DNA from 3 places in the Cellulomonas sp. NPDC055163 genome. Region 1 is predicted to be linked to each of the others. Evidence: riboswitches for the same ligand, from Rfam matches in the RefSeq annotation. Region 1 holds a riboswitch; each other region holds the start of a gene.

What was found. Region 1 has a riboswitch for cyclic di-GMP ahead of ACWFNE_RS01190 (hypothetical protein). Riboswitches for the same ligand answer to the same signal wherever they lie in the genome.
Region 2: another riboswitch for cyclic di-GMP. It lies ahead of ACWFNE_RS07850 (BldC family transcriptional regulator); the one in region 1 lies ahead of ACWFNE_RS01190 (hypothetical protein).
Region 3: another riboswitch for cyclic di-GMP. It lies ahead of ACWFNE_RS14840 (hypothetical protein); the one in region 1 lies ahead of ACWFNE_RS01190 (hypothetical protein).

The regions. Positions count from the first base shown of each region.
Region 1 is NZ_JBSGSU010000001.1:263,488-273,151, reverse strand. It holds gene ACWFNE_RS01205 (peptidoglycan-binding protein) at 1-1,311, shown strand, start outside; gene ACWFNE_RS01200 (bifunctional 3'-5' exonuclease/DNA polymerase) at 1,492-3,168, shown strand; gene ACWFNE_RS01195 (PQQ-dependent sugar dehydrogenase) at 3,304-5,823, shown strand; gene ACWFNE_RS01190 (hypothetical protein) at 5,839-7,932, opposite strand; cyclic di-GMP riboswitch class I at 7,981-8,055, opposite strand; gene ACWFNE_RS01185 (glycosyl hydrolase) at 8,625-9,664, shown strand, end outside.
Region 2 is NZ_JBSGSU010000003.1:355,165-364,828, reverse strand. It holds gene ACWFNE_RS07885 (PucR family transcriptional regulator) at 1-629, shown strand, start outside; gene ACWFNE_RS07880 (ACP S-malonyltransferase) at 718-1,734, shown strand; gene ACWFNE_RS07875 (beta-ketoacyl-ACP synthase III) at 1,731-2,729, shown strand; gene ACWFNE_RS07870 (acyl carrier protein) at 2,867-3,115, shown strand; gene fabF (beta-ketoacyl-ACP synthase II) at 3,337-4,584, shown strand; gene ACWFNE_RS07860 (DUF3145 domain-containing protein) at 4,782-5,282, opposite strand; gene def (peptide deformylase) at 5,553-6,038, opposite strand; gene ACWFNE_RS07850 (BldC family transcriptional regulator) at 6,304-6,492, opposite strand; cyclic di-GMP riboswitch class I at 6,551-6,625, opposite strand; gene ACWFNE_RS07845 (EAL domain-containing protein) at 7,235-9,664, shown strand, end outside.
Region 3 is NZ_JBSGSU010000007.1:76,274-85,937, forward strand. It holds gene clpX (ATP-dependent Clp protease ATP-binding subunit ClpX) at 1-1,039, opposite strand, end outside; gene ACWFNE_RS14800 (ATP-dependent Clp protease proteolytic subunit) at 1,239-1,955, opposite strand; gene ACWFNE_RS14805 (ATP-dependent Clp protease proteolytic subunit) at 1,995-2,618, opposite strand; gene tig (trigger factor) at 2,826-4,217, opposite strand; tRNA gene ACWFNE_RS14815 (tRNA-Pro) at 4,429-4,502, opposite strand; tRNA gene ACWFNE_RS14820 (tRNA-Gly) at 4,663-4,736, shown strand; gene ACWFNE_RS14825 (LysR family transcriptional regulator ArgP) at 4,705-5,670, opposite strand; gene ACWFNE_RS14830 (LysE/ArgO family amino acid transporter) at 5,769-6,383, shown strand; gene ACWFNE_RS14835 (SGNH/GDSL hydrolase family protein) at 6,498-7,064, shown strand; cyclic di-GMP riboswitch class I at 7,388-7,462, shown strand; gene ACWFNE_RS14840 (hypothetical protein) at 7,477-8,439, shown strand; gene cysK (cysteine synthase A) at 8,977-9,664, shown strand, end outside.

The DNA.
Region 1 (9,664 bases):
GCCGAGGAGACCCCGGCCGAGGAGCAGGTCCCGGTCGAGGAGCAGACGCCTGTCGAGGAGCAGGCCCCCGTCGAGGAGCAGGTCCCGGTCGAGGAGCAGGTCCCGGTCGAGGAGCAGGTCCCGGTCGAGGAGCAGGTCCCGGTCGAGGAGCAGGCCCCCGTCGAGGAGCAGACGCCCGTCGAGGAGCAGGCCCCGGTCGAGGAGGAGGCGCCCGTCGAGGAGCAGGCTCCCGACAGCGTGCCCCCGACCGTCCAGGACAAGGAGCTGACCTTCACCGCCGGCGAGACGCTCAAGGTCGACCTCTCCGAGCTCGTGACCCCGGGCACCGGAACCCTCCAGTCCATCGACATCTGGGGCGAGGCGGGCGACATCCAGGTCGGCTTCGACTACGACACGTACATCCTCACGCTGACCGCCTGGGAGGGTGGCACCGGCACTCTCCACTACGTCGCGTACACCCAGACCGAGGGCGTCGAGGAGCAGCAGGAGTCCAACGAGGGCACGCTGTCGCTCGTCGCCCTCGACGCCCCCAAGCCTGCGATCTCCTGGGCCGCCACGCCCGCCGCGTCGACCACGTCGACCACCGCGCGGTTCACGGTGAACGTGGACGAGGGCGACTACGCGCTCGGTTACGTCGTCGACCTGCACCCCGAGGCCCAGTCGGCGTCGCCGGTCATGGTCGAGGGCAACACGTTCGAGGTCACCGGGCTCGCGGTGGGTCGTCACACGATCCGCGTCGTCGTGGAGCGCGGTGCCGGCTGGAGCGCGCTCGACTACGCCTGGGACGTCGTCGCGCTCGGCGCCCCGGCCGCCCCGCCCGCCGCCGCCCCGGCCGCGCCGGTCCTGTCCCCGGACGCCATCCCCGCGTCCGTCATCCGCGCGGGCCTGCGCCGCGGTGCGGTCGGCGAGTCGGTCGCGATCGTCCAGCGCGTCGTCGGCGTCGAGGCGGACGGTCGCTTCGGCGCCGCCACCCGCGCCGCGGTCATCGCGTTCCAGCGCGCGCACGGCCTCGTGCCGGACGGCATCGTCGGCCCGCTCACGTGGGCTGCGATCGTCGACGCCGCCAACGGCGGGACGGCTTCCGCGCCGGTGACCGCGACGTCGATCCCGGCGGCCCAGATCGCCCGCGGCATCTCCCGCGGCGCCGTCGGCTCGTCCGTCACGGTGATCCAGCGGATCGTCGGCGCGAACCCGGACGGGCGCTTCGGCCCCCGCACCCAGGCCGCGGTCCGCGCGTTCCAGCGCGCGCACGGCCTGGTCGCCGACGGCATCGTCGGCCGTCTGACCTGGGCGGCGATGGTCGCGCGCTGACCTGACCCGCACCCCGCAGCCGCCCTCGCCCTCGCCGGCGGGGGCGGCTGCGTGCGTCGTGGCCCTGAAAACGACGACTGCCGGTGCGTCGACGTCCGCCGCGACGTGGGCTACCTGAGCCGCCGCGGCCTGCGCCGGGAGCCCGACGGTGCGTGTGGGCGGGGGCCGCAAGAATGGACCGTGTCCTTCGTGCTGCTGACCGACGACCCGGCGCGCCGGGACTCCGTCGTGCTGCAGGACGTCTCGTCCGACGGCGAGCCGGGAGCGCAGGTCCGCGTCGCGGCGGCCGGGCTGCCCGCCGCCGTGCGCGACCGCGAGCGCGCCCCCGAGCCGCCGCGGTGGGTGTGGGACGACACCTCGCGCCGCTACCCGCCGCTGCTCGGCGCGGGGGTCCGCGTCGAGCGCTGCCACGACCTGCGCCTGTGCCACGCGATCCTGCGCGGCAGCGCGCTCAGCGCCGGCTCGGACCTCGCCCGCGCGCCGCGCGGACGCTGGGACGGGCTGCCGCCCGCGAGCGCCGACGCCCCGCGCGCGGTCGAGGTGAGCCTGTTCGACGACCCGCGCCAGCACGACGAGGCCCCGCTCGACGTGCTCGACGAGCTGCGCCGCCAGCTCGCCGCGGTCGCCGGTGCCGACGAGCCGGGCCGCCTGCGCCTGCTGCTCGCCGCGGAGTCGACGGGGGCGCTCATCGCCGCGGAGATGCGCCACGACGGCATGCCGTGGGACGTCGCCGAGCACGACGCGCTGCTGACCCGGCTGCTCGGGGAGCGTCCGCGCGGCGGCGGGCGGCCCGCGCGGCTCGAGGCGCTCGCGGACGAGGTCCGGGAGGGGCTCGGGCAGCCGTCGCTCAACCTCGACTCGCAGCCGGACCTGCTGCGCGGGCTGCGGCTCGCGGGGCTCGACGTGACGTCGACCCGGACGTACGAGATCCGGGCGCTCGACCACCCGGTGACGGCCCCGTTGCTCGAGTACAAGAAGCTCGCGCGCCTGCTGTCCGCGAACGGCTGGGCGTGGATGGAGGCGTGGGTGCACGGCGGGAGGTTCCGGCCCGACTACGTGCCGGGCGGCGTCGTCACGGGGCGCTGGGCGACGAGCGGCGGCGGTGCGCTGCAGCTGCCCGCGGTGGTCCGCGGTGCGGTGCGGGCCGACCCGGGGTGGCGGCTCGTCGTCGCCGACGCCGCGCAGCTCGAACCCCGGGTGCTCGCGGCGATGTCGGGCGACGCGGCGATGGCCGCCGCCGGGCGGCAGGCGGACCTCTACCAGGGCATCGTCGACGCGGGCATCGTCGAGACCCGGCAGCAGGCGAAGTACGCGATGCTCGGCGCGATCTACGGCGCCACCACGGGGGCGAGCGCCGTGGTGATGCCGCAGCTCACGCGGGCCTACCCGCGCGCGGTGGGGCTCGTCGAGGCGGCGGCCCGGGCGGGGGAGCGGGGCGAGGTGGTCTCGACGTGGCTCGGGCGCTCGTCGCCCCGACCCGACGCCGCCCGGCAGGCCGAGCTCGTAGCCGCCGCAGCGGAGGGCGCCGACGCCGAGGACGTCCGTGCGGCGCGGCGGCGGGGGCGCGACTGGGGGCGGTTCACGCGGAACTTCGTCGTCCAGGGCACGGCCGCGGAGTGGGCGCTGTGCTGGATGGCGGCGCTGCGCCGGCGGCTCCGCGGCATCGAGGGCCGGCCGCACCTCGTGTTCTTCCTGCACGACGAGGTGATGGTGCACTCCCCGGCCGGCGTGGCGGGCGAGGTCGCGGCCGCGGTGGCCGACTCCGCCGCCGAGGCCGGGCGGCTGCTGTTCGGGGACTCGCCGGTGGACTTCGCGCTGCAGGTCGCGGTCGTCGAGAGCTACGCGGAGGCGAAGTAGGCCGACCGCCGGGGCGCCTCGAGCGCGGGGGCCGCGGAGCCCGAACCGCTCCGGGTCGCCGATCTTTTGCGGGACCCGGGCCGCGAGGCCATGCTCGGAGCCTCGGAGGGGCGTCGACGGAGACGGGGGACCTCGATGAACCGCATGCGGCGCGTCGTGCCGGTCGTGGTGGGAGCACTGGTCGCGGCGGGGCTCACGGCCCTCGCGGGGGCGCCGGCGAGCGCAGCCACCGTGCCGGCAGGGTTCACGGACGCGCTCGTCGCGGACGTCGACAACCCGACGGCGATCGCGTTCACGGCGGACGGGCGCATGCTCGTCACGCAGCAGGCCGGGCGCCTGCGGGTGCGTACCGCGGCGGGTCAGCTGCTCGCGACCCCGGCGCTCGACCTGGCGGGCCGGATCTGCACCAACGGGGAGCGCGGCCTGCTGGGCGTCGCGGTCGACCCGGACCCGGCGACACGCGCGATCTACGTCTACTACACGGCTCGCGGCACGAGCTCGACGTGCCCGTCGAGCCAGGGGGCGAACCCGGCGGGTGCCCCGGTGAACCGCGTCTCCCGCTTCGTGCTGCGCGACGACAGCACCGTCGACCCGGCGAGCGAGCGCATCCTGCTCGACGGCATCACCTCGTCGGCGAACAACCACAACGCCGGTGACGTGCACGTCGGCAAGGACGGCTACCTGTACGTCTCGGTCGGCGACGGCGGCTGCGACTACGCGGGCGACAGCGGCTGCGGCGGCAACAACGACGCGGCGCGCGACCGGAACGTGCTGCTCGGCAAGATCTTGCGCGTCGACCGCACGTCCGGTGCTCCGGCGCCGGGCAACCCGTTCCTGGGCGCGGGCACCGCGAGCTGCCGGCTCGGCCCGGCCCCTGCGGGGACGATCTGCCAGGAGACGTTCGCGTGGGGCCTGCGCAACCCGTTCCGCTTCGCGTTCGACCCGGACGCCGCGGGCACGGTGTTCCACGTCAACGACGTCGGCCAGAACTCGTGGGAGGAGATCGACCTCGGGACCGCGGGCGCCGACTACGGGTGGCCGGTGCGTGAGGGGCACTGCGCGCAGACGGGCTCGACGACGAGCTGCGGCGGGCCGCTCCCCGCGGGGATGACCAACCCGGTCCACGACTACGGCCGCCCGACGGGCTGCGGCTCGATCACCGGCGGGGCGTTCGTGCCGAACGGTGCCTGGCCGGCCGCGTACGACTCGGCGTACCTGTTCGCGGACTACGTCTGCGGCAAGATCATGATGCTCGTCGGCGGCACCCGCACGGACCTGGCGACAGGGCTCGGCGGCGCGGTGCACCTGGAGTTCGGGCCGTACGCCGGCAGCCAGGCGCTGTACTACACGACCTACGCGAACGGCGGCGAGATCCGGCGGATCGCGTACACGGGCACGGCGAACCGCGTCCCGACGGCGGTCGTGTCGGCGTCCCCGGCGACCGGCGCGGCACCGCTCGCGACCACGCTCGACGGGTCGCGCAGCAGCGACCCCGACGGCGGCACGCTCACGTACCTGTGGTCGTTCGGGGACGGCACGGCCGACGCGACGACGACGAGCCCGACCGTCCGGCACACGTACGCGGCCGGCACGTGGACGGCGACGCTGCGCGTCCGGGACGCGGCCGGGGGGACGTCCGCCCCCGTGACCGTGCGGATCAGCTCGGGGAACACCGCGCCGACCGCGACGATCACCTCGCCGGCGGCGGGCGCGACGTTCACGGTCGGCGGCACCTACCGCCTGAGCGGCTCGGGGGCGGACGCCCAGGACGGCACGCTGCCCGCGTCGCGGCTCAGCTGGACGATCGTGCGGGTTCACGACCAGCACACGCACCCGTTCCTCGGGCCCGTGACCGGCAACGACGTCTCGTTCGTCGCGCCGGGGCCCGAGGACCTCGCTGCCGCGGCCAACAGCTACCTGCGGGTCAGCCTGACCGCGACGGACACGCAGGGCGTCACCACGACCGTCACGCGCGACCTCCAGCCGCAGAAGGTCGCCGTGACGCTCGCGACCTCGCCCGCCGGCCGGACGCTCACCGTCAACGGGCAGGCCGTCACGGGGCCGACGACGCTGACCTCGTGGGCAGGCTTCGACCTGCGGCTCGGTGTGCCGGCGCAGGCCGACGCGCAGGGCGCCCCGTACGTGCTCGACCGCTGGTCGGACGGCTCGACCGCGGCCGACCGGGTCTGGCGGACCCCCGCGACGGCGACGACCCTGACGGCGACCCTCACCCAGCGCGGGCTGCTCGGCACGTACTTCGACAACGCCGACCTCACCGGCACGACGGTCACCCGGGTCGACCCGACGGTCGGCTTCCGCTGGGGTGCCGCCGCGCCCGTCGCCGGGATCGGTGCGGACACGTTCTCGGTGCGGTGGACCGGCTCGGTCGTGCCCCGCTACACCCAGACGTACACGTTCGCGACGACGAGCGACGACGGCGTCCGGCTGTGGGTCGACGGGCGGCTCGTCATCGACCAGTGGACGCGGCACGCACCGCGCGTCGACACCGGGACCGTCGCGCTGACCGCGGGGCGGGCCGTCCCCGTGCGGCTCGAGTACTTCGACGACCGGCTCGACGCGACCATCCAGCTGCGCTGGTCGAGCGCGTCGCAGGCGTCCGAGATCGTGCCGGCGAGCCAGCTGCGGCCCCGCTGAGCCCGCTGACCCTGCTCAGCGCGGCGTCGTGAACGAGCGCACCGGCCCGTACAGCGTGCCCAGCGAGTTCCGCGCGACGACCCGGTAGTAGTACGTCGTGCGCGGGGCCAGCCCCGTCACGACGTCGCTCGCGATCGTCTTCTCGTACGTGAGCGCGGTCAGCGTCGTCGCCGGCGAGGACGCGCCGAGCGCGGTCGTCGGGCCCCACTCGATCCAGGCCGTCGTCGTGAGCCGGTGCGGGTGCACCTGCGCCTTGAACGTCGTCGACGTCGCCGTCGAGCTCGCGGTGAACTGGTTCGACGACGTCGGCGCGCCCGCGGTCTCGAAGGTCCGGGTCAGCTCGGTGGTGCCGGCCGGCGACGTGAGGGTCGCCTTCCAGTAGTACGTCGTGCCCGGTTGGAGCCCGGCGACGGGCTGGCTCGTGGTCTTCACGTAGGAGACGGCCGGCACGGCGACCGTCGAGTCGCCCCCGAGGTACTCGAGCGTCCGCCCGTACTGGAAGCGCACGCTGCCCGCGTACCCGTGCAGGTCGACCCAGGCGTAGAGCGACGCCGAGGTGTCTGTGACGTCCTTCTGGTCGAGCGTCCCCGTCGGCGGCTCCGCCGCGGTGATCGCGACGGAGTCGGTGCTCGTGCCGCCCGCCGTGTCGGTCACCGTGAGGCGCGCGCTGCGGTCGCCCGGCCCGTACACGTGCGTGAGCGCCGCCGGCGGCGCCCCCGCGCCGCTCTCCGTGGTCCCGTCGCCGTACGCGAGCGACCAGCTCGCGAGGTGCTCGCCGGCGCCACCGCCGGCGCCCGACGAGCGGGACGCGTCGAACGTGACCGTGAGGGGCGCCGTCCCGTGCGTCGTCGACGTCTGCAGGAACGCCGACGCCCGCGTGTGCGCCGCGGGGGAGTCGGCGACGTCCGCGAACGCCTCGAGCGCGCTCTGCGTCGAGTCGACGAACCACGAGCAGCTGCCGTGGTGGTGGAAGTACAGGACCGCCGTGACCTCGGGCCACGACTCGAGGGTCGCCATCGACTCGCGCAGCCACGCGGCCTTGCGGCCGGGCACCGCGGGGTCCTCGACCGAGCCCCACTCCGCGATCACGAGCGGCTTGCCGTGCGCCTGCCCGAACGCCCGGAACGCCGACGCGGCGCGCGACATCGACGACCACGCCGCCTGCCCGTTCGACGAGCACCCGAACCAGTTGTAGGCGTCGAGCGCGACCTGGTCGACGACGTCGTCGCCGGGGTAGAGCGCGTCGGCGCTCACCGCCGCGGAGGGCGCGAAGGGCGTCGGCGTCACGATCCACGTCCACACGGCGTTGGTCACGCCCTGCGCGCGGAACACCTCGACGTAGTGGCGGAACGCGGCACGGTAGTCGGCCGGGTCGCCGAAGCCGGGGGAGTAGTCGGGCTCGTGCTGGAACGACACGTACATCGGGACGCGCAGCGCCTTGACGGCCTGGGCGTGCTGGACGATCTGCGCGTCGTGGGCGCCGCTCGCGACCGCGACCCACGAGATCTTGGTGCCGTCGATCCGCTTCGAGGACACCGAGAGCAGCGGCGTGCGGCCGCGCTGGACGGTCGTCGCCAGCGGCGTCGACGGCAGCTCGTCCCACAGGGCGTACCAGCGGTGCACGTCGAGCTTGCGCCCGATGCCGGCCTCGAACGCCGAGACGGCGGCGTCGACGCTCGCGTGGGTGCCCTTCGCGACCGACGCCCCGAACAGCAGGCCGTCGTCGGGGGTCAGGGCGTCCTCGGCCCAGTCGTTCGCGGCCCCGGGCCGGGGCGACGCGTCGGGGGTGGGCTCGGTGGACGGCCAGGGGGTGGGGCTGAGCGTCGGCTCCGGCGTCGGGCCGGGCGTCGGCTCGGCGGTGGGTCCGGGCGTGGGCAGGGCCGTCGGCGTCGGCGTCGGGCTCGGCGTCGGCGAGGGCGTGGGCGACGCCGTGGGGCTCGGCTCGACGACCTGGCGGCTGGCGGCGGCTGACGGCGCCACTGCGGCGGCCGTGAGCAGCCCCGCGAGAGCAGCGGTGGCCAGGACCGCGCGTGCGGTGCGGCGACGAGCGGCACCGGTCGCGCCGGAGCGGGTGGCGCGGGCTCGGGTGGTGGAGCTGGGCGCGGGCACGGCACGGCCCTGCCCCGGGAGGCGGCGTTGCACGGGGATCCCCTGTCGTTCGGCAGCCTGGCGGACCGCGTGGGCCCCATGGCTTTGCGTCGCTGCCTTGCGGCAGGTTTGCCTTTTCGTGGACTCGACGAGCGTACGTCCGCTGATCGTGTTAATCCAGTCCCAGAAAGCGGACCAATGCGACGCTGGTGCGCACCGGCCGTGACTGGCGTGCACCCGGGCAATTCGGATATACGACCGTGATCCGTGCAGGGTTCTTGCTCTTTCGAGTGATTCCTGTGCACCATGAGGGCCTACCGCACAGGGCTTCCGGGGGGAACCGAGTTCGGGGCCGCACGCCGGCGCCGAGGTTGGGCCGTCTGGCGCGGTCGCCGCCGCACGACCGGGCAGGGCGACCCGGCACGGAAACACCCCCACGGCCCCGGTAGCCCGCGACGACGCTGTCTCTCACCCATCGTCGCAGGTCAGCACGGTGTCACCGTGCTGGAGCAGGACACGCACAGCGACACGGACGTCGCGCTCCGGCACGGCCGGGACCCCGGGAGGGGCTCCACGGCGATGTCGAACGCGACGGCCGCACACCCGTGCGACTGCGCTCACGCCCGACGAGCACCCGTGCTCACGACCCGCACGCAGTCCGGACAGCATTCCCGGGCGCGCCGTGAAGACCATCGCCGTGGAGGCACCCGCAGATGTTTTCCGACTATCCGTTCAAGTTCACGCGCCGCCATCGCGTGCTCGCTTCTGTGATCACCGTCTCACTTCTTGCGGTCGGCGCCGTCGCGCTGCTGTCGCCGCAGGGTCAGTACGTGTGGAACGGGCCGAGCGCGACCGAGGTCGCCCTCCAGACGGAGCAGGCGCGCTCGCGCGACCTCAGCTCCCAGCTCGAGGAGATGGAGGCGAAGCTCACCGCGCCGCGCCCCCAGGCCGGTGACAAGGTCCAGCTCGCTCGCGCGGAGGACCTGAAGAAGCAGATCACCGAGCTCGAGGCGAAGCTCGAGCAGACGCAGCAGGAGCTGGGCCGCGCCGAGTCCGAGGCCGCGAAGCAGCAGGACGCCGCGAACCTCGTCAACGGCACGCTCAAGGCTACGCGCGAGCGCCAGAACGCCGCGAGCAAGGTCACCACGGCGCAGATCGCGGACCTGAAGAAGCAGCTCGGCGAGCTCAACTACAAGGTGCAGAACCCCAAGGGCTACCAGGCACCGCCGGTCACCGCGTCGATGACCAAGGCGGACATCGTCGCGGCGAGCCAGCTGTTCGGCCTCTACACGACGCAGAGCCCGTTCGACTACGGCGAGTTCAACGGCGTGCAGGCTGCCGTGAACCGCAACGCCGACGTCAGCGGCTACTTCCAGTCGTGGGACACCGACTTCCGCCCGGACGCCGTCCAGGAGGCGTGGAGCCGCGGCCAGATCCCGCTGCTCACCTGGGAGAGCCAGAGCCAGGTCGGCGCGATCTCCGCGGAGGCGCCGGAGTACTCGCTCGGCTCGATCATCAACGGCAAGCACGACGAGTACCTGCGCAAGTACGCCCGCGACATCGCCGCGACCGGCCTCCCGCTCGTCCTGCGCTTCAACCACGAGATGAACGGGACCTGGTACCCGTGGTCCGAGGTCCGTGGGTGGGACGGCAAGGGCATCAACGGGAACAAGAGGGGCGAGTACGTGCAGATGTGGCGGCACGTGCACGACATCTTCACCCAGGAGGGCGCGAACCAGTACGTCGCGTGGCT
Region 2 (9,664 bases), on a different contig from region 1:
GAGGCTCGACGCTCGTCATGGTCGGCACGACGTCCTCGGTCCTCGACGACGTGCGCGCCGCGGACCTGCGGCGCACGACCCGCCGGGCCGCGGACGACGCCCTCGTCGGGATCCAGGGCGACCGGCTCGTCGTCATCCTGGGCGGCGAGCGGGACCTGCGCACCGCCGCCACCTCGCTGCTCCCGCGCTTCGGGCCCGGGCCCGTGGTCATCGGTCCGGTCGTCCGCGACCTCGCCGACGCGGCACGTTCGGCGCGCGCGGCACTCGCCGGCCTCGTCGCGGCGCCCGCCTGGGAGCAGGCCCCGCGGCCCGTGCCCGCTGACGACCTGCTCCCCGAGCGGGTGCTCACCGGTGACGTGACGGCGCGGCGCACGCTGGTCGCCCAGGCGTACGAGCCGCTCGTCGCCGCGACCGGCTCGCTGCTCGAGACCCTCTCGGCGTACCTCGGCGCGGGCCGGTCGCTCGAGGCCGCGGCGCGCGTGCTGTACGTGCACCCCAACACCGTCCGCTACCGCCTGCGCCGGGTCGCGGACGTCACGGGCTGGGACCCCCTCGACCCGCGCGAGGCGTACGTGCTGCAGACGGCGCTCGCGCTGGGCCGTCTGGGTGAGTCGGCCGCCGGCTCCTGAGCCTTTGTAGGATCGGCACAACGTCGTTCGTCGAGGTTGGTGCGCGTCGTGTGCCGTGCCGGCGGGACAAGCAGGGCACAGTGGACAGGTGCTCGCCATCGTCTGCCCTGGCCAGGGCTCCCAGTCCCCCGGAATGCTCGGCCCGTGGCTCGAGCTCGACGGGGCGGCCGCGCGCCTCGACGGGTTCTCCCGCGCCGCCGGGCTCGACCTCGCCGCGCACGGCACGACCTCGGACGCCGACACGATCCGGGACACCGCCGTCGCCCAGCCGCTCATCGTCTCGACGTCGTTGCTGGCCCTGCACGCGGTGCTCGACGGCCTCGGCGGGCACACGGCCCCCGAGATCGCCGACGTCACCGCAGGCCACTCCGTGGGCGAGTTCGCCGCTGCCGCTGTCGCGGGGGTGCTGGACGACGCGGACGCGGTCGGTCTCGTGGCGCAGCGCGCGACCGCGATGGCCCGCGCCGCTGCCACGACCCCGACCGGGATGAGCGCGGTCGTCGGCGGCGACCCCGAGGAGGTCCTCGCCGCGATCGCGGCCGCCGGCCTCACGCCCGCCAACGTCAACGGGGGCGGCCAGGTCGTCGCGGCCGGCGCCCTCGACGCCCTCGCAGCGCTCGCGGCGGACCCGCCGGCCAAGGCCCGCGTGATCCCGCTCCAGGTGGCGGGGGCGTTCCACACCGAGTTCATGCGTCCCGCGCTCGACGCGTTCGCCCCCGCCGCCGCGGGCCAGGCGGCGCACGACCCGCGGACCGTGCTGCTGTCCAACGCCGACGGTCGCGCCTACGGCGACCTGCCGGGTGCGACCGGCCCGCACGGCTCGGGCGCCGAGGTGCTCGGACGGCTCGCGCAGCAGATCGTGGCCCCGGTGCGCTGGGACCTGTGCCAGGACACCCTGGTCGCGCTCGGCGTCACCGGCCTGCTCGAGCTCGCCCCCGGTGGTGTCCTCACGGGCCTCGCGCGACGTACGCTGCGCGGGGTCGAGACGGTCGCGGTGAAGTCCCCGGCCGACCTCGACGCCGCGCGCGACCTCGTGCTGCGCCACACCTCCTCGCCCGCGAGCAGCGCGGCCGAGTCCCCGAGCACCCAGGAGAACGCCTCGTGACCCGTCCGACCCTCACGCAGGCGACCGGCCCCGCGCACACGCGGATCCTGGGGCTGGGCGCCGCGCGCGGCTCGAAGGTCGTGCCGAACGACGACATCGTGGGGCCGATCGAGTCCTCGGACGAGTGGATCCGCCAGCGGACCGGGATCGTCACGCGCCGCCGCGCCGAGGCGGACACGGACGTGCTCGACCTCGCCGAGGAGGCGGCCCGCGAGGCGATCGCGAACGCGGGGCTCACGGGCGCGGACATCGACGCGGTCATCCTGTCGACGGTCACCTACTTCCACCAGACGCCCGCGGGCGCGGCGATCGTCGCGGACCGGGTCGGCGCGACACCCGCCGCGGCGTACGACATCTCCGCCGCGTGCGCCGGGTACTGCTACGGCGTCGGCCAGGCCGACGCGCTCGTGCGCTCGGGCGCCGCGCGCAACGTGCTGGTGATCGGCGCGGAGAAGATGAGCGACTTCATCGACCCGGCCGACCGCAGCATCTCGTTCCTGCTCGGCGACGGCGCCGGCGCCGTGGTGATCGGCCCCTCCGACACCCCCGGCATCGGCCCGACGGTCTGGGGGTCCGACGGCGGGCAGGCGCAGCTCATCCGCCAGACGCACTCGTGGCAGGAGGCGGGCGAGCACGGCTGGCCGACGCTGCGCCAGGAGGGTGCGAGCGTCTTCAAGTGGGCCGTCTGGCAGATGGCGCCCGTCGCGCAGAAGGCCGTGGCCGCCGCCGGGCTGACGATCGACGACCTCGACGCGTTCATCCCCCACCAGGCGAACATGCGGATCATCGACCAGATGATCAAGCAGCTCAAGCTCCCCGACACGGTCGCGGTCGGCCGGGACATCGCCGACATGGGCAACACGTCGGCGGCCTCGATCCCGCTCGCGACCGAGCGCCTGCTCCGGGAGGGCCAGGTCAAGAGCGGGGACATCGCGCTGCAGATCGGCTTCGGCGCGGGGCTCGTGTACGCCGCGCAGGTCGTCGTCCTGCCCTGATCCCGGCGCGGGGAGCCGCCCCCACGGGGCTCCCGACACGCGACCGGCCCGACCGCGGGTCCGCCGCACGGCGGTACCGTGCACAGTTCAGCAGCACCCCCAGCACGTCCCAGCAGCACCCAACCAAGGAGACACCGATGGCGCACAGCGAGCAGGAGATCCTGGCCGGACTGGCCGAGATCGTCAGCGAGGAGACGGGCCTTCCCACCGACTCCGTCCTGCCCGAGAAGTCCTTCACCGACGACCTCGACATCGACTCGCTGTCGATGATGACGATCGTCACCCTCGCCGAGGAGAAGTTCGACGTGCGCATCCCCGACGACGAGGTCAAGAACCTCGTTACGGTCGGCGACGCGGTCTCGTTCATCTCGGGCGCCCAGTCCTGAGCCCGCCGCTCGGCCGGCACCCCGCCGGCTGAGCACCGCTCGGCCCGCACCACCGGCCGAGCACAGCCCGACCGGGCGCCGTTCACCTGAACGCCCCCGGTCCGCGCTCCCCCGAGGACGCAGCACGACGCAGCCGGCCGCCCGGCCCACCCACGGCGCACCACCCGCCCGGGCCGGGCGCCCGGACGTCCCTCCCGCCACCGCCCCGAACTGGAGCACCCATGAGCCCCGTCACCGACGTCGTCGTCACCGGCCTCGGCGCCACCACTCCCCTCGGTGGTGACGTCCCGAGCACCTGGCAGGCCGCCCTCGCGGGCGAGTCCGGCGCGCGCCCGCTCTCGAACGACTGGGCGGAGCGGTACGAGATCGCCGTGAGCTTCGCGGCGCAGCTCAAGGTCGCGCCCGACGCGGTCCTGTCCCGCCCCGAGATCAAGCGCATGGACCCCTCGGCGCAGTACGCGATCATCGCCTCGCGCGAGGCCTGGGCCGACGCGGGCAGCCCCGAGGTCGACCCCGAGCGCCTGGGCACCGTCGTGTCCTCGGGCATCGGCGGCATCTGGACGACGCTCGACGCGTGGGACACGCTGCGGGAGAAGGGCGGGCGCCGCGTCCTGCCCATGACCGTGCCGATGCTCATGCCGAACTCCCCCGCCGCGTACGTCGAGCTCGAGCTCGGCGCCCGCGCCGGCGCGCACGCGCTGGTCTCGGCGTGCGCGTCGGGCGCCGAGGCGATCGGGTACGCCGTCGAGATGATCCGCTCGGGTCGCGCCGACGTCGTCGTGGCCGGTGGCACCGAGGCCGCGATCCACCCCATGCCGCTCGCGGCGTTCGCGGCGTCGCGCACGCTGTCGACGCGCAACGACGACCCCGCCGCCGCGTCCCGGCCGTACGACACCGGGCGTGACGGGTTCGTGCTCGGCGAGGGTGCCGGCATCGTGGTGCTCGAGAGCGCCGAGCACGCTGCCGCCCGAGGCGCGCGCGTCTACGCCAAGATCGCCGGCGTCGGCCTGTCCGCCGACGGCTACCACCTGACGTCCCCCGAGCCGTCGGGGCGCGGTCAGATCTCCGCGATGCGCTCGGCCCTCTCCGACGCCGGGATCGACCCGGCGGACGTGCGGCACGTCAACGCGCACGCCACGTCGACGGTCGTCGGCGACCTCATCGAGGCTCGGGGTGTGCGTGACGTGCTCGGCTCGGCCGCGGACCAGGTCGCGCTCTCGGCGACGAAGTCGATGACGGGTCACCTGCTCGGCGGCGCCGGCGCGCTCGAGACGATCTTCACGGTGCTCGCGCTCCACGAGCGCACGGCTCCCCCGACCATCAACGTCACGGACCCGGACCCGGAGCTCGTGCTCGACCTGGTGCGCGACACCGCGCGGGCTCTGCCTGCCGAGGGGCAGCTCGCCGCGATCAACAACTCGTTCGGCTTCGGTGGCCACAACGTCGCCCTCGTGGTGACGACGGCCTGACCCGCACACGACGACGGCCTGACAGCACACGACGACGCCCGGCAGCCGCGACCCGTGAGGGTGCGGCGACCGGGCGTCGTCGTGCGTGGCGCCGCCGGCGTCGCGGCCCAGCCGTTGTCGGCCGGTCGGCCGTCGCGAGCGGGTGAGCCGGGACCGACGGGTCTGCCGTCGGGGGCGTGGCAGCCGTCGCCGGCGGTTCAGCCGACCCGGTGCAGCCAGCGCACGGGCGCGCCGGCACCGGCGTAGCGGAACGGCTCGAGCTCGTCGTCCCACGCCTGCCCGAGCGCGAGGTCGAGCTCGGCGCGCAGACGAGCCGGGTCGGCCGCGTGCACGAGGGCCGCGCGGATGCGGTCCTCGGGTACGACGACGTTGCCGTGCACGTCGGTCTGGGCGTGGAAGATGCCGAGCTCGGGCGTGTGGCTCCAGCGGGAGCCGTCGGTGCCGTGGCTCGACTCCTCGGTCACCTCGTAGCGCAGGTGGGTCCACCCGCGCAGCGCCGAGGCCAGGCGCGCGCCCGTCCCCTGGGCACCCTGCCAAGACAGCTCCGCCCGGTACATCCCCGGCGCCGCGGGCTGCGGCGTCCAGTCCAGGGACACGCGTGTGCCCAGCACGTTGCCTGCCGCCCACTCCATGTGGGGGCAGAGCGCACGTGGCGCTGAGTGCACGAAAAGTACACCGCGGGTGATCGCACCTGCCATGTCGCCCTCCTGACGGCTCGAGGTTCGTCTTCCCCAACGACCTCGTCCCGCGAACGGAGTGCACCACGGCCTCGCGGCGTGCTGGTGACAGCATGCATGATCCGGTCGCCCGGACGCCAGCGAATCCGGCCCCGCCACCCGGACGTGCACCGGCCCGCCGGGCGTTCGGTCACGGTTCGCCCCGATAGGTCGGGATCACGGACCGGGACCGCGGCGGCGACGCCGGGCCTGCCCCGGGCCCGGCGCACCCGCCCGGCGCCGCGACCGGTGTCAGAGCTGGTCGCGGATCGCGCGCATCGCCTTCTTGCGCACCGACCGCTCGAGCCGGTCGAGGTAGAGGTACCCGTCGAGGTGGTCCACCTCGTGCTGCAGGCAGCGAGCCATGAGCTCGGTCCCCTCGACGACGACCTCATGACCGTCGAGGTCCTCGCCCACGACGCGCGCGTACCAGGCGCGCTTCGTCGGGTACCAGAGGCCGGGCACCGAGAGGCATCCCTCGTCGCCGTCCTGGTAGTCCTCGGACAGCTCGACGATGCGCGGGTTGAGCACGTAGCCGATCTCGTCGTCGATGTTCCACGAGAAGGCGCGGAGCCCGACGCCGATCTGGTTGGCGGCGAGGCCGGCCCGACCTTCGTGGTCGACGGTCTCGAGCAGGTCCGTCACGAGCGAGCGCACCCGGTCGTCGACGGTCGTGATCGGGTCGCAGGGGGTGCGCAGGACCGGGTCGCCGACCGTGCGGATCTCTCTCATCGCCATGCCCACGATTGTTTCATGCGGGGCTGTCCGACTCGGGCACTCCGGCGGTCGGGGGTGGACACCGTGCGGCCCGGTGCTCCCCTCCGGCCCGCCGCCGTCCTCGCTCCCCCGCGCCCGTGCCGCCTGCACCTCCGCGGTTCACCAACAACGCCCGCGCATCGACGTGGCCCAGGTCACGTGAATGGGACGGGTGCACGACAAAAGGCCCGGGGATATTCCCCGGGCCTTTCGGCGAGAAGGCTGTGCGCGACGCGCGGCCGAGCGATCAGACGTCGGAACGCTGCTGCGGAACGCCCGTGAGGAGCTGGCGGACCTCGTTCTCGTGGAAGCGGCGGTGCCCACCGAGCGTCCGGACGGCCGAGAGCTTGCCGGCCTGCGCCCAGCGCGTGACGGTCTTCGGGTCGACCCGGAACATCGCTGCGACCTCACCCGGGGTGAGCAGAGCGCCCGGCATCGAGGTGGACTCGGAACGGTTGGGGGTGGTGATGGCCATGATGGCAACTCTCCTGTCGTTCGGTAGCTCGGCTGACCCCTGAGGCCCCGTGGCTTTGCGTCCCCACCTTGCGGCGGGTTTGCCGTTTCTCGCTGACGTCCTCAACTATGCATGAACCCGGACAACTTCGCAACAACCCCCCGAGGGTGAAACGACCCGGCCTGGGGGCCGTTCGGGTGAATCGACGCGCTTCGACGGCGCCTATAACACGGCGCGTATCGGCGCGCATCCTGACCGCAACGCGGGCCCGCGTTGGGCCGGAGCAGACGTATCCGTGACGATCTCTCGCCCTCCTGGCCGATTCGTCCTACCCTTGACCCAACGCCCAGGCGCGAGCGGGGCGGGTCGCCAGGTGACCACGGCGGGTGACGGGCGCCTCATCTTGTGCGGGTGAGGCGCCCGAACGCTGTCCGCGCACTCCCGCGCCGCAGAGACGCACGTCACGCCCGGCCGCGTCACCATCCGCTTTGTCCCCTGGCCGCGTCACCCCCCCCCGCCGCTTCCCCCCGCCGCCACCGGGACGGGTCGCCCGCCCCAGCCGCCGGCCGCGCGGTCGCCGAACGACCGGTCCCCGCGCGTCCGCACCGGGCCGCCCAAGCCCCCCGCACGGCCCCTGACCTGCGGCTCTCCGCTCAAGTCACCCCCGTACGTGCCGATGGTCCTCCCGAGGAGCCCACACGTGGCTCGCACCCGGAGGAGTCACGTGCCGCACACCTGGACCGTCCTCGCGCTCGCGCGCCACATCGGCGGGTTCTACCACGGTGAGCTGCTGGCGGGGCTGGTGCGGGAGGTCACCGCGCAGGGCGGTCGCGTCGTCGTGGCCCAGACCGCACCGGAGGAGCCCGAGCTCGACGAGACGGTCGTCGGCGAGACCGCGCTGTCCGTGGCGTGGGACGAGGCCGACGCGGTCGTCACGATCGCCCTGAGCGCGAGCGCGGCCTTCCTCGCGCGGATGCTCGAGCTCGGCAAGCCCGTCGTGCTCACGAGCCAGCGGGTCGACGGCGTCGAGGCGCCCGTCGCGCTGCCGGACAACCACGGCGGGATCCACGAGGCCGTCGAGCACCTGCGCGCGCACGGGCACAGCCGGATCGGCTTCGTCGGGGACCTGCGGCAGTACGACTACCACGAGCGTCACCTCGCGTACCGCGACGCGCTCACCACCCACGGGCTCGCCCCGAGTGACGAGCTGCTCGTCGTGGCGCGGGACTGGTCGGAGGCCGCGGGCGAGGACGCCGCCCGGGAGCTGCTCCGCCGCCCCGAGCGGCCCGACGCGGTCGTCACCGCGTCCGGGCACAACGCCATCGGACTCATCCGCGGGCTCGCCGCCGCGGGCGTGCGCGTGCCCGAGGACGTCGCGGTCCTCGCGTTCGACAACGTCGAGCACGGTGCGTACGCGACCCCGAGCCTGTCGAGCGTGCACCAGCGGTTCGACGAGGTCGGTGCGCTGGCCGGCTCGCTCGTCATGCGCGCCCTGCGCGGTGAGCACGTGCCCGCGGGCAGCCACGTCGCGGCGGCCACCGTGGTCGTCCCGCGCGGCTCGTGCGGGTGCCGCGACGACGTCCTGACCTCGCGTCCGGCACCGGCGTCCCGCGCCGCGGTCGTGCCCGTGCAGCCCGAGGACCTCCACCGCACCCTGTCGACGCTGCTCGCCGGGCGGCACCCCGGCACCGTGGCTCCCGACGCGACGGCGGCACTCGCCGTCGATCTCGAGCGCCTCCTGCGGCTCGGCGACGACCTGACCGACGCGCACGTCGACGGGCTGCTCGCGCTGATGCGCGGCTCCGCGCCCGGCGACGACGCGCTGCACCGGGTCACCTCGGTGCTCACCGAGCACGTCCAGCGGCTCATGAGCACGGGGACCGCCGCCGGCGCGAGCCCGCACCCCGCCGCGCTGAGCCGGGTCGCCGCGGCGCTCTGGCGGCTGCAGAACCACGGGTCGGTGCAGCGGGCGCACGCCCTCGCGGACCACGTGCTCGAGGGGTCCGACGTCGCGGCGGCGCTGCTCCGCGCGGACGCGGACGCGGCACGCGGGCTCGGCTGGCTGGCGCAGACCCACTCGCGCGCGGGACTGCTCGCGCTGTGGGACGACGCCGCACCCGGTGCGCCGCTGCGGCTCGCGGGCGTGCACGACCCGGACGGGCTCCTCGACCACCACGTCGGCGCGGAGCTCGACTGGCGCAGGTTCCCGCCGTCGGACCTCGTCGGGGCCGCCGACGGCGCGCAGGGAGAGGTGTGCCTCGTCGTCCCGGTCCGGACCCCGGCCCGGCGCTGGGGTCTGCTCGCCGTCCTCGGCGTCGTGAACTCCCGGTCGAGCCACGAGGCGTACCACCACTGGGCCACGCTCCTGGGCTCGGTGCTCGAGGGCGAGGAGCTCGCACTCAGCGCACGCGCGAGCGAGGCCCGGTACGCGCACGCCGCGCGCGCCGCGAACGACGGCCTCTGGGAGCTCGACCTCGGGACGCGCGCCATGTACGTCTCACCCCGGGGGCGTCAGCTCCTCGGGCTCGACCCCGACGCGCCCGCACGCATGGAGCGCTGGACCGAGGTGACCCACCCGCAGGACCAGGAGCGCGTGCGCGCCTCGTTCGCGCAGGCGCTCGACTCACCCGAGGTCCCCGTCGAGGTCGAGTACCGCGTGCGACGGCCCGACGGGACCTACCACTGGCTGCTCAGCCGCGGCCTCGGCGTCGCGACCGGGCCCTCGGGACGCGCGGCCCGGCTCGTCGGCTCCCTCAGCGACATCCACCCCCGCAAGGAGCTCGAGGAGCGCCTGCGCGCGGCCGCCCTCTACGACCACCTGACCGGGCTGCCGAACCGGCGGCTCTTCCTCGAGCGCCTCACGGCCGCGGTCGAGCAGCACCGCCGCGACCCCGGCTCGAGGTTCGCCGTGCTGTTCTTCGACCTCGACGGGTTCAAGCTCGTCAACGACTCGCTCGGCCACCTCATGGGTGACCAGCTCCTGCTCGCCGTCGCGGAGCGGCTGCGCACGCAGGTCCGCGCGGTCGACACGGCTGCGCGCTTCGGCGGGGACGAGTTCGCGGTCCTGCTGTCCGAGCCCGAGCCCGACGAGCTGCTCGCGATCGCGCAGCGCATCCAGGAGCGGATCTCCGCACCCGTCGAGCTCGCCGGTCAC
Region 3 (9,664 bases), on a different contig from region 1:
CGCCGTCGATCTCGAACATCCGCTGGTACTGCTTGATGAGCGCGTTGCGCGGCTCGGTCAGGATGCGCATGAGCGCCGACTGGTCGAGCGGCGAGACGGTCGTGATGACGGGGACGCGGCCGATGAACTCGGGGATGAGCCCGAACTTCAGCAGGTCCTCGGGCATGACCTCGCCGTAGACGTCCGTGTCGTCGGCGGAGTGCAGCGGCGCACCGAACCCGATCCCGCGGCGACCCGAGCGCGACGTGATGATCTCGTCGAGCCCCGCGAAGGCGCCCGCGACGATGAACAGCACGTTCGTCGTGTCGATCTGGATGAACTCCTGGTGCGGGTGCTTGCGGCCACCCTGCGGCGGGACCGACGCGGTCGTCCCCTCGAGGATCTTCAGCAGCGCCTGCTGGACGCCCTCGCCCGAGACGTCTCGCGTGATCGACGGGTTCTCGCTCTTGCGGGCGATCTTGTCGACCTCGTCGATGTAGATGATGCCCGTCTCGGCCTTCTTGACGTCGTAGTCCGCGGCCTGGATGAGCTTGAGCAGGATGTTCTCGACGTCCTCGCCGACGTAGCCGGCCTCCGTCAGCGCGGTCGCGTCGGCGATCGCGAAGGGCACGTTGAGCATGCGGGCGAGGGTCTGCGCGAGGTACGTCTTGCCGCAGCCCGTGGGGCCGATCAGCAGGATGTTGGACTTCGCGATCTCGATCGGCTGCTCGCCGCCGGACCCGGGACCCAGGCGGCCGAGCTCGCCGGCCTGGATGCGCTTGTAGTGGTTGTACACCGCCACGGCGAGCGACCGCTTCGCGGGCTCCTGACCGATGATGTACTGCTCGAGGAAGGCGAAGATCTCCTTCGGCTTGGGCAGCTCGACCATGCCGACCTCGGTCGCCTCGGCGAGCTCCTCCTCGATGATCTCGTTGCACAGGTCGATGCACTCGTCGCAGATGTACACCCCAGGGCCCGCGATGAGCTTCTTGACCTGCTTCTGGGACTTCCCGCAGAACGAGCACTTGAGGAGATCGGCTCCGTCCCCGATGCGAGCCACGTGCGTCCCCTTCCTCGGTGTCGCTCTCCGCCCGGTCGGGCGGCGCGTCAGTCCTGCGCAGAGCTCTCCGGTCGCCGACCTCGGCGTTCCCCCGTGCTCCCCACCATTGCACACCACGAGGGCCGACATGTCAGCCCGCCGGGCCGGTGGAGGCCCGACTGACCGCCGGGCCCGCAGGTCGCGGGCCCGGCGGCACGTCTCAGACGGGCTGGACGACCGGCGTCACGACGCCCTTGCGCGACGCGAGCACCTGGTCGACGAGGCCGTACTCGTGCGCCTCGGCCGCGGTCAGGATCTTGTCGCGCTCGATGTCGTTGCGCACCTGCTCGACGTCCCGGCCGGTGTGCTTCGCCAGCGTCGCCTCGAGCCACTCGCGCATGCGGATGAGCTCGTTGGCGTGGATCTCGATGTCCGACGCCTGGGCGTAGCCGCCGCCCTCCATCGCGGGCTGGTGGATCAGCACGCGGGCGTTCGGCAGCGCGAGGCGCTTGCCCGGGCTGCCGGCGCCGAGCAGCACGGCCGCCGCCGACGCGGCCTGCCCGAGGCAGACCGTGACGAGCTGCGGCTTGATGTACTGCATCGTGTCGTAGATCGCCGTCATCGCGGTGAACGAGCCACCGGGCGAGTTGATGTACAGCGTGATGTCACGGTCCGGGTCCGTGCTCTCGAGCACGAGCAGCTGGGCCATGATGTCGTCGGCCGACGCGTCGTCGACCTGCACCCCGAGGAAGATGATGCGGTCCTCGAAGAGCTTGGTGTAAGGGTCCTGGCGCTTGAAGCCGTAGGCCGTGCGCTCCTCGAACTGCGGCAGCACGTACCGGCTGCTCGGGGACGCGGGCCCCTGCCCGGACCAGCCGGACGCGCCCGGCCCGGCCAGGCGCCCGGCGCGGGCGATGAACTGGGACTCGATGCTCACTGGGTTCTCCTCAGGTCTCGGTGGTCGGTCGGGACTCGGTCAGGACGCCGTGGTCCCGCCACCGCCGGAGACCGATCCGGCGTGGGTGACGACGTGGTCGACGAAGCCGTACTCGAGCGCCTCGTCCGCGGTGAACCAGCGGTCGCGGTCCGAGTCGGCGTTGATCTGCTCGGGCGTCTTGCCGGTCTGCTCCGCGATCAGGTCCGCGAGGACCTTCTTCATGTGCATGATCAGCTGGGCGTTGATCCGGACGTCCGTCGCGGTGCCGCCGATGCCGCCCGAGGGCTGGTGCATCATCACGCGGGTGTGCGGGGTCGCGTAGCGCTTGCCCTTGGTGCCCGAGGAGAGCAGGAACTGCCCCATCGACGCGGCCATGCCGATCGCGACGGTGGCCACGTCCGGCTGGATGTACTTCATGGTGTCGTAGATCGCCATGCCGGCCGTGATCGAGCCGCCGGGCGAGTTGATGTACAGGAAGATGTCCTTGTCCGGGTCCTCTGCGGCCAGGAGCATCATCTGGGCGCAGATGGCGTTCGCGTTCTCGTCGCGCACCTCGGAGCCCAGCCAGATGATGCGCTCCCGCAGGAGCCGGTTGTAGATGTGGTCGTTGAGGCCGAAACCGGGGGAATCGGCCCGGGCGATCGCCGGCATCTGGTCGTTCACGAAGGCTCCCTCGTCAGACTGCGTCCGCTCCCGGAACCGGGGGCGGACCTGCATGTGCAAGGACCCTAACGCGCACGTGCGACGGCGAACGTCCCGCGGGCGCGCGTTTTCGCTGACGGCGCACCCGGCCCCGCGCCCCTCACCCGGACGCACGCAGGGCCCCGCACCGGGTGGGTGCGGGGCCCTGCGTCGACGGACCGACCGGGGTCAGGCCTTGGCGTCCTCGGCGGGCACCTCGTCGTCGAAGACGATGTCCGAGTCGTCGGCGCCGACGCTCGCCTGCACGGCGGCGTCCTCCGCCGCGTCCTCCTCGTCGGACCCGATGAACTCGGAGAGGTCGACGGGCGCACCGCTCGTGTCCGTCACCGCGACCCGGCGCAGCGCGATCGCGAGCGCCTTCGAGCGGGCGACCTCACCGACCATCGCGGGGATCTGGCCCTGCTGGTCGACGGTCTGGATGAACGTGTTCGGGTCCATGCCGTACTGGCGCGACGCGCTCACGAGGTAGTCGAGCAGCTCGTTCTGGCTGACCTTGACCTCGAGCTGCTCGGCGAGCGTGTCGAGCAGGAACTGGTTGCGCAGGGCCGTCTCGGCCTGCTCCCCGACCTCGGCGCGGTGCTCCTCGTCCTCGAGGCGACCCTCGTTCTCGAGGTGACGGTGCACCTCGGCCTCGACGACCCCGGCCGGGACCGGGATCTCCGTGGCGGCGAGGAGCTGCTCGAGGAGCAGGTCGCGGGCCTGGACGGCCTGGCCGGACGCCTTGTTCTTCGCCGCCTGCTCGCGCAGGTCGGTCTCGAGCTCGGCGAGCGTGTCGAACTCGCTCGCGAGCTGCGCGAAGTCGTCGTCCGCCGCGGGCAGCTCGCGCGTCTTGACGGTCGTCGCGGTGACCGTGACCTGGGCCTTCTCGCCCGCGTGGTCGCCGCCGGCGAGGGTCGTCTCGAACGTCGTGGTCTCGCCGCCCGAGAGGCCCGCGAGCGCCTCGTCGAGGCCCTCGAGCATGTTGCCCGAGCCGATCTGGTAGCTGATGCCGCTGACCGAGTCGACCTGCTCGTCGTCGATCGTCGCCTCGAGGTCGAGCACGACGAAGTCGCCCTCGACCGCCGGGCGGTCGACGCCCACGAGGGTGCCGAAGCGCTCGCGCAGCGCGTCGAGCCGGGTCGCGACGTCCTCGTCGGAGACGGTGACGTCGTCGACGGAGACCGTCAGGGAGTCGAGCGCGGGGACGGTGATCTCCGGGCGGACCTCGACCTCGGCCGTGAAGTGCAGCTCGCCCTCCTCGCCCGCGGGGGCGGCGGTCAGCGCGGGCACCTTGGTGACCTCGACCTCGGGCTGGCCGAGCGGGCGCAGCTTGTTCTCGCGGACGGCCTCGGCGTAGAAGCCCGAGAGGCCCTCGTTGACGGCGTGCTCGATCACGGCCACGCGACCGACGCGCTGGTCGATGATGCGCGGGGGCACCTTGCCCTTGCGGAAGCCGGGGACCGTGACCTGCTCAGCGATGTGCTGGTAGGCGTGGTCGATGCTCGGCTTGAGCTCGTCGTACGGCACCTCGACGGTCAGCTTGACCTTGGTGGCGTCCAGGGTCTCGACGGCGCTCTTCACTTCGATGATCTCCAACTGGTCGGGGCGGGCGCCGGCGACTCCGGCGATCTCCGGGGCCGACGCGCGGCCCCGCGCCAGGCAGCCCGGCAGGTGACCGCACGCTGGCGACCCTCGATCCTACGTCACCCGGTCCGGCGCCCCAAGCCGCCAGGTCACGCGCGGGGACAGCCCGGTCGGACGGAGCACGGCGCGGTCGGGCCGGTCGCACGAGTCGGGATGGCGGGATTCGAACCCACGACCTTCCGCTCCCAAAGCGGACGCGCTACCAACCTGCGCCACATCCCGTGCGGGCCGAGTCTAGTGGCGCCGCACGCGGCGAGGGCCGCACGGGCGGGGTGCGGTCCGGGGTGCTGTCGGGACGGGGCCGGGGTGCGGGACGGGCGCGTCGCACGGCGCTGCGCGGAGCCGCTAACCTGGGGCCGCTGGTCCGGCGAGAGCCGACCGCGCGGGTGTAGCTCAATGGTAGAGCCCCAGTCTTCCAAACTGGCTACGCGAGTTCGATTCTCGTCACCCGCTCCACCCCTGCCCCGGCGGCCCCACCCGGACCGCCGCCGGCCGCGACCGGCGCCTGGCGGCGCAGCTCGACCGCCGCGTGCTCGACGACGCGCCCCGTCAGCTCGCCCAGCCAGCGGGAGCCGACCTTCCAGTGCTGCCAGTACAGCGGCACGTCGAGGTGGTGCCCCGGCGCGAGCTCGACGAGGTCGCCCCGGGCGACCGCCGCCCGCGCGGCCTGCTCGGGCACCATGCCCCAGCCGAGCCCGCGCACGACGAGCTCGACGAACGCGTGGTTCGAGGGCACCAGGTGCCGGGGCGGGTCGGCGCGGCGGCCCGTGAGCCGGGTGGCGAAGCGGTCCTGCAGCGCGTCCTTGCCGGTGAAGGCGAGCAGGGGTGCGCGATCGAGGGCCTCGGGCGTCGGCCCGTCCGGGAGCCACCGCCCGACGAAGCCCGGCGCGGCGACGGCCAGGTACCGCATGTCGCCGAGGTGGTGCACGCGGCAGCCCTGCACGGGGGCGCTGTCGGTCGTCACGGCGGCCATCACGGAGCCCTCGCGCAGCAGCGCCGCGGAGTGGTCCTGGTCCTCCCGGCGCACGTCGAGCAGGACGTGCCCCGGGAGCCCCGCGAGCACCGGGGGGAACCACGTCGACAGGGAGTCGGCGTTGACGGCGATCGCGAGCCGGACGTGCGCCTGCGGGTCGTCGCCCCCGAGCGCCCCGGCGGCCTCCGCCTCCAGCACGCTCCACTCGCGTGCGAGGCGGAGGAGGGCGCGGCCCGGCACGGTCGGCTCGCACGGCCGGGCCCGCCGGACGACGACGTGACCGGCGGCGCGCTCGAGGGCCTTGATGCGCTGGCTCACCGCGGACGGCGTCACGTTCAGCGCCCGCGCCGCGCCCTCGAAGCTCCCCTCGTCGACGACGGCCGCGAGCGCCTTGAGCTGAGCCGGGTCGAGGTCCATGAAGCGATGCTAACGATGCGTGCGTAACATTCGCTGGTCTGCACTTGCCGCGCTGCCTACGGTCGAGCCATGCGCTCACCGCTCCCCCGGACCTGCCCGTGACCGGCTCCGCTCCCGCCGACGCCCTCGTCGGGCTCGTCACGGGCCTCGGTCTCATCGTCGCGATCGGCGCGCAGAACGCGTTCGTGCTCCGGCAGGGCCTGCGCCGCGAGCACGTGCTCGGGGTCGTGCTCGTCTGCGCGCTCGCCGACGCCGCGCTGGTGACCGCCGGCGTCGCCGGACTGGGACCGGTGCTGACCGCGCACGAGACCGTCATGACGGCCGTGCGGTACGGCGGTGCGGCGTTCCTCGGCTGGTTCGCGGTGAGCGCCGCACGCCGCGCGCTGCGGCCCGCGACCCTGCAGCCCGCCGGGGACGACGTGCCGGGCGGACGTGCCCGCGTGCTGCTCACGTGCGCCGCCCTGACGTTCCTCAACCCGCACGTGTACCTCGACACCGTGGTGCTGCTCGGCTCGGTCGCGCACCAGCAGGACCGCCCGTGGGCCTTCGCCGCGGGGGCGGTCGCCGCGAGCATCGGCTGGTTCGTCACCCTCGGCTTCGGAGCCGGGCGGCTCGCGCCGCTCTTCGCCCGCCCGCGCGCCTGGCAGGTCCTCGACGGGCTCGTCGCGGTCGTGATGGCGACGCTCGCGGTCACGCTCGTCATCGGCAGCTGACCGGGTTGTCCGTCCCGGGCGCGTGTGCTGCAGTTCGGGGCATGACGCTTCTCGAGGCGGGCGACCGCATCCTGCTCACCGGCGACTCCATCACCGACGGCGGGCGCGACCGCCGTGACCCGGCGAGCCTCGGGCACGGGTACGCGATGGTCGTCGCGGCGCTCGCCGGCGCTCGCCGGCGCACGCCGGCCCGACCTGGGGCTCACGTTCCTCAACCGCGGGATCGGCGGCGACACCGCCCACCAGCTGCGCGACCGCTGGGAGACGGATGCGCTCGCGCTCGAGCCGACCGTCGTCTCGGTGCTCGTCGGGATCAACGACACGTGGCGCCGCTACGACTCGGGGCGCGCGACCTCGATCGACGCGTACGAGGAGGACTACCGCGCAGTGCTCGACTCCGCGCGCGACCGGCTCGGCGCGCGGCTCGTGCTCGTCGAGCCGTTCGTCGTGCCCGTCGAGGAGGCGCAGCACCGCTGGCGCGAGGACCTCGACCCGCGCATCGGGGTCGTCCGGAGGCTCGCCGCCGAGTTCCGCGCGACGCTCGTGCCGGCCGACGGGCTGTTCGCCGCGGCCGCCGTGCGCACGACCCCGGCCGCCTGGGCGTACGACGGCGTGCACCCGACACCCGCCGGGCACGGCCTGCTCGCCGAGGCGTGGCTCGACGCCGTCGGGCTCGACTGAGCACCTGGCGCAGTGCACCGGCGGCGGAGCACCCGCACCACCCCTGCGGGTGCACCCGTACGTGAATGCGACGCATGCACCCCTTTGCGGGAGAAACGGATATCTCGGGCGCGTCCGCGCCATGCCCGGGCGCCGGTCCGGAACTCGTCGAAAACAACGCCTTCTGCCGCATTCTCGCGCCCGTGACCTGCAGGATCGCCCCGGTCCGCCCGCGCCGTTATCACCGGCGCACGAGCCCCGCCGTCCGAACGACACCTTTTCACCCGGCTGCCGGGTGCTGTGACTCTTGTCGGGAACCGCTACGACCGCATACGGTCCTCCTGTCCACGAAAAGGCAAAGCTGCCGCGAGGCAGTGACGCAAAGCCATGGGACCCACGAGGTTCGCCAGGCTGCCGAACGACGGAGAATCCAGTGCTCAATGCAGTCCGTAGCTTCCGCGCGCCCATCGACGCCGCGGCCGGTCGTGACGACCGCCGCACGTCCCGCCGCCGGGCCCGCTCGCTCGCCCTCGTCGCCGGCCTCAGCGTCGCCGCGACGCTCGCCGCGACGGTCCCCGCCTCGGCCGCCGGTGTCGCACCCAGCGCGCTCGACATCCCGCTCCTGAGCAACGCCGGCTCCACCACCACGGGCGTCCCGGCCGGGACGGTCCTCACGGTCGTCACGGGCGACCTGGTCGTCACCACGCCGGGCGCGGTCGTCGACGCGGTCGACGTCCGCGGCTTCATCAAGATCAAGGCGCCGAACGTCACGATCAAGCGCTCGATCGTCCGCGGCCGCCCGATCACCGGCAGCTTCGGGCTCATCACGAACGACGCCGGCGTCTACCCCTTCACGGTCGAGGACAGCGAGCTGATCGCGACCGAAGCCTCGCCGTGGATCAACGGGATCATCGGCCACAACTTCACGGTGCGACGCACCGAGATCGCGAACGTCATCGACTCGGTCCACATCACCGGCTCGAACGTGCTCGTCGAGAGCTCGTGGCTGCACGCGAACCTGTTCTACGCCCAGGACCCGAACCAGAAGGGCGGCCCGAGCCACGCCGACAGCGTCCAGATCCAGGGCGGGTCGAACATCAGGATCGTGCGCAACAACATCGAGGGCGCGTACTCCTCGGCCGTCCAGACGACGCAGGACCGCGCCGCGGTCTCCGACCTGACCATCCGCGACAACCGCATCGGCGGCGGCGGGTGCACCGTCAACGTGGCGTACGGCAGCCGCCCGGCGATCGCCGGCCTGGCCGTGGCCAACAACGTCTTCCGGCTCGACACCCGGCACACGCGCTGCGCGCTCATCGCCCCCAGCACGAACACGATCGCGAACGTCGACAACTACTTCACGGACGGCGCGACGGTGAAGATCTCGCGCGGCTGACGCCACGGGAGCAGAGCCCGTCGCGGACGGGCGCTCGACGCGAGCGGTGCACGGGCCTCCCGTGCACCGCTCGCGTGCGTCGTGGCACCGGCGCAGGTGATGTCCCGAGCCTCGGGCATGCTTTGCACCGCGGGGACGTTGTCGATAGCGTCAGCGCGTCCATGACCGACCGGGAGGAGAGGTGACCGTGCTGCTCCGCGCGAACGTCACCACCCCGGTCCCGTGCGGCGCCGTGTGCGCCGGGCCCCACCGGGTCGCCCTCGCCAGCTGTCGCTGTCACTAGAGCGCTGGCCGCTCCCGCTGCCCTCGCAGCCGGAGGCCCGCACGGGCACACCCCCCGCGCCAGCGCTCGCCCCTCGCGCCGCACCGGTCACCCCCCGGCGCTCGGCGGTCCTCCGGCAGCGCGCCCCGCGCGGCGCCGAGGGGGACGACGAGCCCCCGGCACGGCGCGCGACCCAGGAGCCGTCCCGGGCCCCCGCCCCGCCCCACCTCCCCCACCCCGCCACGCACCCGTGGCCCCGCACAGACGAGGACGACATGGCCCGCATCTACGACGACGCGACGCAGCTCATCGGCAACACCCCGCTGGTCCGCATCAACAAGCTGACCGAGGGCGCCGGCGCCACGGTGGTCGGCAAGCTCGAGTTCTACAACCCCGCGAGCTCGGTCAAGGACCGCATCGGCGTCGCGATCATCGACGCGGCCGAGGCGTCCGGCGAGCTCCCCGCCGGCGGCACCATCGTCGAGGCGACCAGCGGCAACACCGGCATCGCGCTCGCGTTCGTCGGCGCGGCCCGCGGCTACGACGTGGTCCTCACGATGCCCGAGACGATGTCGAAGGAGCGCCGCGCGCTGCTGCGTGCGTACGGCGCCGAGCTCATCCTGACCCCCGGCTCCGAGGGCATGAAGGGTGCGGTCAACCGTGCGAACGAGATCGCCGCGGAGCGCCCGGGCGCCGTGCTCGCGCGCCAGTTCGCGAACGCCGCCAACCCGGCGATCCACCGCGCGACGACCGCCGAGGAGATCTGGGCCGACACGGACGGCAAGATCGACATCTTCGTGGCCGGCATCGGCACGGGCGGGACCATCACGGGCGTCGGTCAGGTGCTCAAGGAGCGCAACCCCGACATCCAGGTCATCGCGGTCGAGCCGGCGGAGTCGCCGATCCTCAACGGCGGCCAGCCCGGCCCGCACAAGATCCAGGGCCTCGGCGCGAACTTCGTCC